DNA from 3 places in the Acetobacterium sp. K1/6 genome. Region 1 is predicted to be linked to each of the others. Evidence: predicted binding sites of a transcription regulator. Region 1 holds the regulator's gene; each other region holds the start of a gene.
The links. Region 1 encodes Rex, which represses fermentation and respiration genes when NADH is low (regulators of the CRP and FNR family bind a similar motif). Its sites were predicted from a motif close to ATTGTTAANNNNTTAACAAT; they were not measured.
Positions count from the first base shown of each region.

Region 2: fdhF (formate dehydrogenase subunit alpha) is a predicted target of Rex. The motif match lies at 2,644-2,663, and genes of this name have one in related genera.
Region 3: U2P91_RS14505 (glycerol dehydrogenase) is a predicted target of Rex. The motif match lies at 2,205-2,224, and genes of this name have one in related genera.

Region 1 covers NZ_JAXQGA010000001.1:154,749-159,043, forward strand. Annotated here, with positions in the region: gene U2P91_RS00730 (putative manganese-dependent inorganic diphosphatase) at 1-637, shown strand, start outside; gene U2P91_RS00735 (FMN-binding protein) at 702-1,532, shown strand; gene U2P91_RS00740 (helix-turn-helix domain-containing protein) at 1,663-2,043, shown strand; gene U2P91_RS00745 (redox-sensing transcriptional repressor Rex) at 2,192-2,821, opposite strand; gene abc-f (ribosomal protection-like ABC-F family protein) at 2,970-4,295, shown strand, end outside.
Region 2 covers NZ_JAXQGA010000013.1:13,075-17,369, forward strand. Annotated here, with positions in the region: gene U2P91_RS12080 (ArsR/SmtB family transcription factor) at 1-105, shown strand, start outside; gene U2P91_RS12085 (heavy metal translocating P-type ATPase) at 130-2,346, shown strand; gene fdhF (formate dehydrogenase subunit alpha) at 2,720-4,295, shown strand, end outside.
Region 3 covers NZ_JAXQGA010000019.1:28,110-32,404, reverse strand. Annotated here, with positions in the region: gene U2P91_RS14510 (aldo/keto reductase) at 1-875, shown strand, start outside; gene U2P91_RS14505 (glycerol dehydrogenase) at 1,082-2,179, opposite strand; gene clpB (ATP-dependent chaperone ClpB) at 2,426-4,295, opposite strand, start outside.

The DNA of each region.
Region 1 (4,295 bases):
TCGCGTGGCAGAAATACAAACCGCCACACCTCTCTATCTTCGCATCGAACCGGTTGGCTGTACGGCAACCATCGTGGCAAAAATGTACCATGAAAATAAGATCCCGATCCCTCGTGTGATGGCGGGTCTGATGCTCAGCGCCATTATCTCTGATACGCTACTGTTTAATTCACCCACCTGCACCAAAGAGGATCGGACAATCGCCCGGAAATTGGCTAAAATGCTTGCGATTGACATTAAAAGCTACGGTGAAAAAATGCTCGTGGCCGGTAGTAATTTAAAAGAAATGCACCCTTTTGAAATCCTATCCACTGACCGGAAACTCTTTACCATGGGATCCTATAAAATTGGGGTATCTCAAATTAACACTGGGGATTTCCGGGGAATATTTAATAAATTGGATGGGGTTCTACTGGAAATGAATAAATTGTGTGAGGAAGAACACCTGGATCTGACCCTTTTAATGGTCACCGACATTATCTTAGGAGGAACCGAGTTGATCATCGCCGGGGACGCTAAAAATCTTGCTCAGCTGGCGTTCGGTTTCCAACCCGGGGAATTCAGTAAATACATGAATGGCGTTTTTTCGAGAAAAAAACAGATCGTTCCGCCATTGATGAACGCCTCAGCTTATTAGTACCAGTACTGAACAAACACTGGATAGGCACTGACTACAGATACTATGAAAATTGGTGATGATGATGCAAAACAATAAATTTAAAACTGGTAGCGCTTTTCGCCTTGGCAATTTTATCCTGGCCGCTGCCTTGATACCGCTTTTATTAACCGGATGCGTGGAAAAAGAGCTGATTAACGATCCCACAACCGGTGCAATTATGCCTACTAAAAATTTAGAAGCCCTGATCGACGGCCAGTATACAGCCACGACAAGCTACTATGATGGTAGAGGTTACGCTCAACAATTAAATATTTTCATCAAGAACGGCCTCATTACCAAGGTGAATTTTCAAGAAATTGATCGAAGTAAAACTGATCGCTTGGCTGTGGATGGCCCCGATAAAACCTGGCCAAATTTAGTTGTAACGAATTTAAGTAGCCTTTACCTCCGGCTTTATAACGAACTGATATCTTCTCAAAACCCTGATGAAATAGATGCTATCTCTGGGGCGACCCAAACATCTGAACGCTATGTAAAATTAGCAAAGAAAATTTTTGCTCAAGCTAAAAAAGGTGATCAAGAACCAATAAAAATTGATACCCTTGATACCTACACGATCATCACCCCACCCGATCACGATGGCTATCAAGGGGTCCTGGAAGCCACTTTTAATGGTTCAACTTTGACTGCTCTTAATTACGATGAAATTATAACCGAAGACGGAAAATCAAAACGCAAATCAACTGATTCTCCGGAAAACGCAGATTTTAATGCTTTATTTGACACAATAACTCAAACGGCAGTCAATAATCAATCCTTGGAATCAGCATTTCCTGCCAATGATGCAATCCATGAGAAAGCCAAATACGAGGAGTGTCTGCGACTACTAAGAGAAGCGAGATCGCCCTTTTGATGCCTTACCAATTTAAATTTTATTACTTAAATTCAACTGAAATTCTTGACAAATGTTAAAGCTGTGTTATAATAAAGCAATGGCCAGTGCATTTATGCCAACAATTCTAAGCTGAAAGAAGGTGAAAATAATGGAAAATAATACTTTTGGTACTCGATTAAAGGCGTTGCGAATTTCTAAACGACTTACTCAGGAAAATTTTGCCAATCTTTTCTATCTTAACAAAAGCTCTATCTCTAAATATGAAAAAGATAAGAATTTACCGGAAAACCAATTACTGATTAAGATCGCTGATTTTTTTGAAGTTTCTGTTGACTATTTATTATGCAGAACCGACCAGCCAAAACTTTTACCAAGCAATCCCAAACCGATGACCTGTGAAGAATTTTTAAAATCTTACGTGTTTTCCAACGAAGAAGTTGATTCTTTTTCTTCTTACTTCTCTTTCCCTGAAAGCTACAAGCAGGAAGTTCTTGATTTTATTAATTTTAAGAGTTCCAGCGGGAAGTAATTAAAAACGATGAAAATTATGTTTACATAGCTTGTTATAAATAAAAGAAACACGGAATCCGTGTTTCTTTTTTAGTTATTTTTTTATTTCACGCAAAAATATAAAGAGTCTGATCGTCAATCAAACTCTTACTATTCTTAGCTCGTCGTTACTCGCCCAGCAGATAGGTTAAGGTAAACAAACTATCTGTAATATTTACATTTTCGACAACAACATCACTGGGGACATCCAAGTCCAATGGACTAAAATTAAGAATCCCTTTCACCCCTAATTCGGTTACCTGAGTCGCCACCTTCTGGCCCACCTCCCGGGGTACGCACAAAATAGCAATATCGATTTCATTGGACTTTACAAAAGCATCAAGTTCTTCCATATGTTTTACAACAACACTACCAACGACAGTCCCAACCATGAGTGGATCAACATCAAAGACACCCTTTAGGATGACACCTTCCCGCCTGAAGCGTTCATAATTGGCTATGGCATGACCCATATTTCCAGCACCGATAATAATGCAGTTATATTCACTATCAAGACCAAGAATCTCCTTGATCGCTTCCTTTAATTCTCCCACGTTATAGCCATAACCTTGCTGACCATAACCTCCGAAGGAATTTAAATCCTGCCTGATTTGAGAAGCTGTCAGTCCCATTAAACTTGCTAGTTCTCGGGATGATATTTTTTCGATATCATTGAGCTGTAAATCACTTAAATATTGGTAATACTTTGGCAACCGTTTAACAACGGTCATAGAAACTTTTTTTGAGAAGCGATGCATGATAACTTCTCCTTTCTTTCGGATAATGATTAATTATATCAATATGTATCAATTACGTCAAATTATTCATTTTAATTTGTGGATTTTTTTGATAGAATAGTAAAAGTGAACCTAAAATAACTGAACTAAAACGAAAACAGGTGAAATAATGTTAATCAATATAGAAAATTTGCATTTTAGTTATGGCATCCATGAAATTTTTAATAAACTCAATCTTTCCATTAACGAAAAAAAGCAAATCGGTCTGGTCGGCCGAAATGGCACCGGGAAATCAACCCTCTTAAAACTGATTACCGGAGAATTGATTCCTGACACCGGGCGAATCAGTATAAAAAACGGACTATCGATCAGCTATTTATCCCAGGAATCCAATGTCGCCGAAAATACCACGCTGCTTGAAATGCTTACCGATGTTTTTAAACCGCTGATCGAGATGGAAAAGCGAATCAAACAGATCGGTGATGCCATTACGCGCGCTTCTGGTGAGGATCAGGAAAAACTGATGCTGGAGTTTGGGGAGCTTCAGGAAAGCTTTGCCAAAAATCATGGCTACGAATACCCCAGTCGCATCCGCGGGGTTATCAATGGCCTGGGCTTTAAGGCAGAAGACCAGAACAAAGCCTTCTCAATGCTCAGCGGCGGTGAAAAAACGCGGGCTACTCTGGGTCAGATTCTGCTTCAGGAACCGCAACTGCTCTTACTCGACGAACCGACCAACTACTTAGACATCGATGCGCTGCAATGGCTGGAACAATACCTGAAGAATTACCCCGGAACCTTTATCATCGTGTCCCATGACCGCTATTTCATTGACAAGGTATGTACCTCCATTATCGAAGTGACGCAGAAAAATGTTAAGGAATATCATGGCAATTATACCCAATACGCCGTTAAAAAACGTCAGGATCTGATGGAACAAAACCACCAATATCAGCAACAAATGAAAGAAATCAAACACCAGCAGGAAGTCATTGATCGGTTTCGGGCCTATAACTCCATTAAAAGCTCTAAACGGGCTTCCAGCCGGGAAAAGGCCTTAAACAAAATTGAGCTACTCGATAAAGTCGAAACTACTCATAACAGCCATTTTAGCTTTATTCCCCGGGTTAAAAGTGGCAATGATGTTTTAGCGGTAACCGGGCTCAAGAAATCCTTTGATAATCGTCTGCTTTTTCAAAATATGAATTTCGAAATTCATCGCGGCGACAAAATCGGTATTATCGGACCCAATGGCGCTGGTAAAACGACCCTCTTTCGCATCTTGCAAGAAAAACTGGCCGCTGATGCTGGTGAAATTCGCCGGGGTCAAAAAGTTCATATCGGCTATTTCGATCAGGAGCATCAGGATCTAAAGAAATTCTACAACGAAAATCTTTTAGAAGCGCTGTGGGATGTTGATTCAAAATTGACTGAAGGCGAACTGCGAAATATCCTGGCAGCCTTTTTATTTGTGGGTGACGAGGTCTTCAAACCA
Region 2 (4,295 bases), on a different contig from region 1:
ATCATCAGTTATAGAAAAGACGGGCAAATGAAATTTTATCACCTGGATGACGCCCATGTGGAAGTGATTGTGTTATTAACAATTACCCATTTAAGTCATCACTAGGTATATTGAAAAGAGGTTAGCAGCGTGAAAGTATTTTTAGAAGGACTCAACTGTGCGAATTGTGCAGGAAAAATTGAAAAGCTGGTTGGCAAAATGCCAAATGTCAGGGAAGCGAGTATATCTCTGGCGACGGGATCATTGGTTATAGAGGAGGATGAAGGGTTCGCACGGGAAGAAACTTATGATGCTGTTGTGAAACTGGTCCACTCCCTGGAACCGCATGTGGTGGTTTCCCAAAATCGGAAACCGCTGGTAGTGCCCGAGCCCTGTAGCTGTGATGGAGATGACCATGGACACCGTCATGGTCACCATCAGGCGGAAGAATCCCAGTCTTTGGGACATTCGCATACAGGGGCTCTGGGAGATATGGATAAACGGCAGAAGTATGAACTCACCACTGCGATTGGATTATTTCTGTTAGGTTTTGTACTGCAGGCGTTTCTCCCGGCCGATCTGGAAATGGTCAGTATTGGCGTTTTTCTGGGTGCCTACTTGCTGGCTGGTTATCGGGTTATTTTGCTGGCTTTTAGAAATATCGGACATGGTCAGATTTTTGATGAAAACTTTCTGATGACCATTGCCACATTTGGGGCTCTGGTCTTAACCGAGTGGCCGGAAGCCGCTGGCGTTATGATCTTTTTCGGTATTGGTGAATTTTTTCAGGATCGGGCCGTGGATAATGCCCGGCGGTCCATCGCCGAAACGATTAGCTTTAATGCCGTCACTGCCAATCGGGTTGGACCCGAGGGTGAGGTTGTCATTGATGCGAAACAAGTCAAGGTGGGGGATGTTCTGGTAATCAAGCCGGGTGAAAAAATCCCTGCCGATGGAATCATTATGCAAGGGGTTTCTCATTTGGATACCTCCCCCCTCACCGGCGAATCCTACCCCCGCAAAGTAAAAAAGGGTGATGAGATTCTTAGTGGAATGATTAACGGCAATGCGGTGCTAAAAGTTCTGGTTACCAAAGACTATGAAAATTCCACCGCCATGAAAATTATGCAGCTGATTGAAGAAGCCAGCGATAAAAAAGGTAAGACTGAAAAATTCATTACCCGCTTCTCACGTTACTATACCCCCATTGTGGTTTTTTCAGCCGTTGCCATGGCTATCATTCCGCCACTTATTATTCCCGGAGCGTCATGGGAAACCTGGTTCTATCAGAGTCTGATCTTTCTGGTGGTCTCTTGCCCCTGTGCCCTGGTGTTATCGATACCGATCAGTTATTTCGGGGGCATTGGCCGGGCATCCAAGGAAGGCGTTTTGATAAAAGGTGGAAATTATCTGGATGTTCTTTATCAGAGTAATGTGTTTGTGTTTGACAAAACCGGAACCCTGACTCAGGGCGAATTCAAGGTGATCAAAACCGTGTTAGCGACAGGATTTACAAAAACTGAGCTGTTGGTGGCTGCTGCAGCCGGGGAACACTATTCCAACCATCCCATCGGCAAGGCCATCACGGCTTATGCCCAGCAGGATGTCGATGAAACCCGGTTAAAAAATTACGCTGAAATTCCCGGAAAAGGAACCCAGGTGCAGGTAGATGATCAGGTGATCCTGGCTGGAAACAGAAATCTGCTGCGAGATCATCAGATTGAGATTGCCGACAGCGATGAAGAGGGAACCCTTGTCTATATCGCCATTAATGGCAAACTGGCCGGTTACCTCGTATTAGGGGATCAGATCAAGGATAATGCCTTATCGGCTTTACAGGGGTTAAAACGACTTGGCGTAAAAAAAACAGTGATGCTCAGTGGCGACAATGCTGGCGTTGCCAACCAGGTTGGGAAAAAACTGATGCTGGACGAGGTGATCGGCGATTGTTTGCCTCAGGACAAGGTGGCCGCATTTGAAAAAATAAAGGTCGAAAACAAGGATGGTAAAACCATTTTCGTGGGTGACGGTATGAATGATGCACCGGTTCTGGCCATGGCTGACGCCGGTATCGCAATGGGAGCTTTGGGCTCCGATGCCGCCATTGAAGCTGCGGATATCATTCTGATGAAGGATGATCCGATGGACATTACCAAAGCAGTGGATATTGCCAAATACACCAGACGGATTATGATTCAGAATATTGTGATGGCACTTGGCATTAAAATCACCGTGCTTACGCTGACCTTCTTTGGCATGGGTGAAATGTATCTGGCTATTTTTGCCGATGTAGGTGCTGCGATTTTAACCATTCTAAATACGACCCGGATTTTAAAATATCGGGGATTCTGGCAGAAGAACAGATAAATAAGGCCAAATTAAAAAAAATAGTCGTTAAAAATTGAACAAAAAGGGTTGAGTGCAGTTGACCTTTTTTGTTCTTTTTTAGATTAAGAAACTTAAAGAACCGGTTTTCTCAGATTAAGTACAATAAAGTATCGTCAAATTATTAAAAAAGCCGAAAAGAAAAAATAGTAGAATAATTTAGTTATGTAAAGAGCGGTACAAAGCGCCGTCGAATCTGCTTGAAATAGTGAATAACAAGGGTATTCGGCAGTGTCAGCATGACAGCGACTGACAAAATACTAAATGTAAAAAAAACAAGATGTTAAAAAAGTATCAATGACAAATGACTCCTTTTCGAATATAATTGGAATTACTCAAAGAAAGGGGAAAAAAAATGGTTAATTTAACAATTGATGGGAAGGCGATCAGTGCCGAACTTGGAACAACAATTTTAAAAGCAGCGAGTTCCATTGGCATTGAAATTCCAACCCTGTGTAGTTTTAAAGATTTCAGTCCGGATGGAACCTGTCGGATGTGTTTGGTTGAGGTAGTCGGTTCAAAGGAATTAGAAAAAGCCTGTTCAACTCCAGTTGCTGAAGGTATGGTGGTTTATACCGACACATTTGTAGTAAGAAACGAGCGACGTCAGGCACTAAAAGCATTGATGGTCGATCATAAATTTGATTGCATGGCTTGTTATAAATATGAGACATGTTTCTTTGTGGAAAACAATGCAAATTTAATCGACTTTGATACATACAAGGCGGTGGGAACAGAAGGGTATGCCGATCGACAAATTGATGATTCTAATCCGTTTTATTTTTATGATCCAGGTAAGTGCGTCCTATGTGGCCGCTGTATAAAAGCATGTGATCATTTACAATGCAGTCATATTTTAGCGGGATTCGATCCTGAAAAGGATAATATTATTAAAACATTCGGTGACTTGCCAAGAGGTAATACCGATTGTGTCAGTTGTGGAAATTGCATTGCTGTCTGTCCAACCGGGGCGCTGGCACCTAAAAAGTTTAAGCCGTTTGGCTACACCAAACATGTTCAAACAGTCTGTCCCTATTGTGGTGTCGGATGTACCTTGAATTTAAAAGTAGTTGATAATAAAATTACCGATGTATTCAGCACCGAGGGAAATGTAAACGATAATTTGCTCTGTGTAAAAGGTCGTTTTGCTTATGATTTTGTTAGCAGTCCCGATCGATTGACAACGCCGTTGATTCGAAAAGATGGCGTTTTGCAAGAAGCAAGCTGGGAAGAGGCAATTTCATTAGTAGCTCAAAAGCTTAAAGAAGCGAAGCAAGAAGGTCCACAGGCAGTGGCCGGATTGTCATCGGCACGTTGCACCAATGAAGATAATTATGTTTTCCAGAAGTTTATCAGAACGGTAGGAGAGTCAAATAACGTCGATCATTGTGCCCGCTTGTGTCATGCTTCCACAGTTGCTGGCTTGGCTAAGTCCTTTGGTAGTGGTGCCATGACCAACAGTATCGAAGAAATCGACGTTATGGACGTGATACTTGTCTCAGGTTCAAATACAACCGAGACACACCCTGTTATCGGTGCAAAAATAAAACAACGAAAAGCTCAGGGAGCAGCTTTGATTGTTGCTGAACCACGAAAGATTGAACTGGCGAATTATGCCGATGTTTATTTACAGATCAAACCAGGAACAAATGTTGCCTTATTTAATGGACTGATGCGGGCCATTTTGGATGCCGGTCTTGAAGATAAAACCTTTATTAATGAACGAACTGAAGGTTTTGAGGCATTTTTAGAATTTATGGATACGCTCACGGTCGAAAAATGCGCTGAAATATGTGGCGTTGATCCAGAGGAAATGCGAAAAGCAGGCGTTCTTTATGCAACAAAGGATCGTGGTGGAATTTTTTATTCCATGGGTGTTACGCAGTTTAGTACCGGCACGGACGGGGTTATGTCGACTGCCAATCTGGCTA
Region 3 (4,295 bases), on a different contig from region 1:
CCAGAGCTTACACAAATAGTGAAAAAATGATTGGGGAAGCCCTTAAACAATGGGGTCGGGAACATTTTTTTCTGGCCACCAAAACGCCGCAGCTTCGCTACGATGATGTCATCGCCGATGTAAAAGCCAGTCTTTGCGATCTCCAAACCGATTGCATCGATCTCTACCAGTTTCATAATGCCAAAACCATGGCCGCCTATGAAACCATCATGGGGCCGGGGGGCGGTTATGACGCATTGGCCGACTGTAAAAAACAGGGATTGATTAAACATATCGGGATCACCTCTCACAGTTATGAGGTGTTAGAACGGGCACTGGAAGACGATCGTTTTGAAACCATTCAGTTTCCCTATAATATCGTTGAAAACCGTGGCGCGCCTCTTTTTGAAAAAGCAAAGCTTAGCAATGTGGGGGTCATCATTATGAAACCGCTCGCTGGCGGCGCCTTTATGAATGCCGATTATGCCCTCCGATGGGTGGCTGAGAATCCTAATATTTCGGTTTTGATCCCCGGTATGGATTCGGTCAAACAGGTTTTGGACAACGCCAAAATTGGCAATGATTTTGTTCCTTTGTCTGAGACCGAACGTCAAACCCTTGAAGCCGACGCTAAAGCCCTGGGCAAAACCTTTTGCCGCCGCTGCGGTTATTGCGCCCCCTGTCCCCAAGGCATCGATATTCCGATGCAGTTTATTGTAGAGGGCTATTACCGCCGTTATGATCTGGAAGAATGGGCTCTCGACCGCTACCGCAGCTTTGCAGCTAATGCCTCGGATTGCGTTTCCTGCGGCGAATGCGAGCCCCGCTGTCCCTACAATCTCCCGATCCGGGAAATGCTGACAAAAACCAGAGAACTGTTTGACCCGCTGGTTTAGATGATGTTATCATTTGCCTTTTAAAAGATGTTCATCTATTATAATAAAACTTACTAAAATAACGCTTACTAAATGCAGGTCCGTCAACCTCTACAAAAAAAGAAGGCCAAAATCCCAAACAAAAATGGGGTTTTGGCCTTTAATCAGATCTTAATTTATTCTGTTTTTATTCCGTTTTTAATTTATTCTACTACTTAATCACATTCTTAATCGCACAAATACATACGCCCCAGTGCATCTGCTGCCATAATCGCTGCATAAACAGTGTCGGCATCGACATCAAAAGGCATATTATGAATGGTTTCGCCAGGGTCAGCCGCAGCCACAGCCACAGCCATAATTTTTTCCGGGGTTGGTTCGGTACAACCCAGTTCTCCTAATGTAATTGGCAAACCGACAGATAAGCAGAAATCAATAACTTCTTCAATATCTTCAAGCGATCTGTTTTCCATTACAAGCTGAACCAGGGTTCCAAAGGCTACTTTTTCCCCATGATACATGTGGTGACATTCAGAAAGGACCGTTAAACCGTTATGGACGGCATGGCAGGCCGCCAGACCACCACTTTCAAAACCAACACCACTGAGATAGGTATTCGCTTCAATAACATTTTCCACCGCCGGGGTACAGGTTGCGGCCTCTACGGCCAACTTAGCTTTTAAGCCATCTTCAATTAAAATATCATAACACAGTTCTGCCAGTGCTAAAGCCGATCGGGTTGGGTGAGCACCTGACATGGTGGTACCATTCGAATCTAATGTCGCCTTGGCTTCAAAATAAGTCGCCAATGCATCCCCCATTCCGGCAACAAAAAGTCGAGCCGGAGCAGCTTTAATGATATCGGTATCCATCACAACAATTTCAGGGTTTTTAGGAAGGACGAGATACTCATCAAAAACGCCTTCTTCGGTATAAAGAACGGATAAAGCCGAGCAAGGTGCATCGGTGGAAGCAATCGAAGGAGCAATAACAACGGGCAGTTTTTCGTAATGGGCCGTTGCTTTAGCCGTATCTAAGGTTTTCCCCCCACCGACACCAACAACCACATCACAGCCTTCTGCTTTTACGATTTTTTGTAGCCGGGCGATTTCGACCTTGGAGCATTCTCCGTTAAATTTTTCGGGTGTAAATTTAATTCCAGCAGCTTCAAAACTCGCTTTCAATTCCTCCGCTTTGGTTCGCATCATGGTTCCACTCATTAAGACAAGGGCTGATGTTCCAAATTTTCCCACATGTTCCGGCAATTTTCCAACTTCTCCGGCACCTTGAACATAACGGCTGGGAGACATAATAATCTTTTGCATTTTCTACCTCCGAAAATAGATTTATTTCGTTATTATTATATCAAATAATCGAAGCGATGAATTCGTTATCATCTAAAAAATACAGTCCAGCGCTGATACTATTCTCATGAATATTTTACTTTTTTTACAAGCCCTTAAATAAATCAGTAATTTTTTGTTTTGATCCATCACTTTTTTAAGCAGAATAACATCAAACCGGAAAAAGAGACCAAATTATCCTAAAAGGTAATTTGGTCTCTTTTAATCTTAAGCCATATAAAAATCCCCGTTGGGGTCCACATCAATAACGATAGCCTGTCCTTCGTGGACATTGCCCTTGATAATTTCTTTACCAACCATGGTTTCAATGTGTTTCTGTAAATAGCGTTTCAGTGGTCGGGCCCCGTAGGCCGGGTCAAAGCCCATTTCAATAACAGCATCGATGGCCTGCTGGGTCAGGGTGACAGTAATCTGACGTTCTTCCAGACGTTTTTGTAAATCTTTCAGGAGTAAGGTCACAATTTTGCCAATAGCTTCTTTGTTAAGCGGTTTATAAAGGACAATTTCATCAATCCGGTTTAAAAATTCCGGCCGGAAATAGTTCTTTAACAACTCCATCACCGCGGACTCGGTTTTTTCAGTGATTTCGCCAAAAGCATTGATCCCTTCAAGCAGATATTCTGAACCGATGTTGGAAGTCATGATGATAATGGTATTTTTAAAATCGACCGTTCGTCCCTGAGAGTCGGTAATCCGACCATCATCAAGAATTTGTAGCAAAATATTAAAAACATCCTTATGCGCTTTCTCAATTTCATCGAGTAAAATAACTGAATATGGTTTGCGTCTGACCGCTTCTGTCAATTGCCCACCCTCTTCATAACCGACATATCCCGGCGGTGCTCCGATTAACCGTGAGACTGAGAATTTTTCCATGTATTCACTCATATCAATGCGGATCATATTTTCTTCGGAGTCAAAGAGGGTCGCAGCCACGGCTTTAGCCAGTTCGGTTTTTCCCACCCCGGTGGGGCCTAAAAACAGAAAGCTACCAATCGGGCTGTTAGGATTTTTAATTCCGGCCCGGGATCGGATAATGGCGTCAACCACTTTTAGAATCGGTTCTTCCTGACCGATGACCCGTTGTTTCAGGGTGTCTTCCAGGGCCAGCAGTTTCTCGCGCTCGCCGGATACCAGCTTACTCAAAGGAATATTGGTCCAGTCGGAAATGATCTCGGCGATTTCTTCTTCGGTGACCTTTTCCCGTTTGAGACTGTCTTGCTCGTCTTTTTCATCCGCTTTGTGTTTAAGCGCTTCAATTTTTGCCGTTTTCTCCGGAATGAGTCCGTATTCCAATTCAGAAGCTTTGCGGTAATCCCCTTCCCGAATGGCTTTTTCCCGTTCGTAGGTAAGCTGGTTCAGTTCTTCCTGAAGGGATTTTAAGGTATCCGCTGACTGTTTTTCATTTTCCCATTGAATGCTCATGGTATTAAAACGCTCTTTGTATTCAACCAGTTCTTTTTGCAGCCGTTCCAGTCGTTCCTTACTAAGTTTGTCCTTTTCTTTTTTGAGCGCCACTTCTTCAATTTCAAGTTGCATCATTTTACGCCTGACCTCGTCCATTTCTTCGGGCATGGAATCCATTTCGGTGCGGATCTTGGCACAGGCTTCATCAATCAGATCAATGGCCTTATCGGGTAGAAACCGATCAGAAATATAACGGTTGGACAGGGTCGCGGCGGCCACCAGCGCGGTATCTAAAATCTGAACCCCGTGATAACGTTCATAGGTGTCTTTTAGGCCCCGCAGAATCGAAATGGTATCTTCCACCGTCGGTTCATCCACCAGAACCGGTTGGAAACGACGTTCCAAAGCCGGGTCTTTTTCAATGTACTGTCGATACTCGTCCAGAGTGGTGGCACCAATACAATGGAGCTCGCCGCGGGCCAGCATTGGTTTTAACATATTCCCGGCATCCATGGCCCCCTCAGTTTTACCGGCACCAACGATATTGTGGAGCTCGTCAATAAACAGGACGATTTCGCCGTTGCTGTCCACCACTTCTTTTAAAACAGCTTTGAGCCGTTCTTCAAACTCACCCCGATATTTGGCCCCAGCTACTAACGCGCCCAGATCC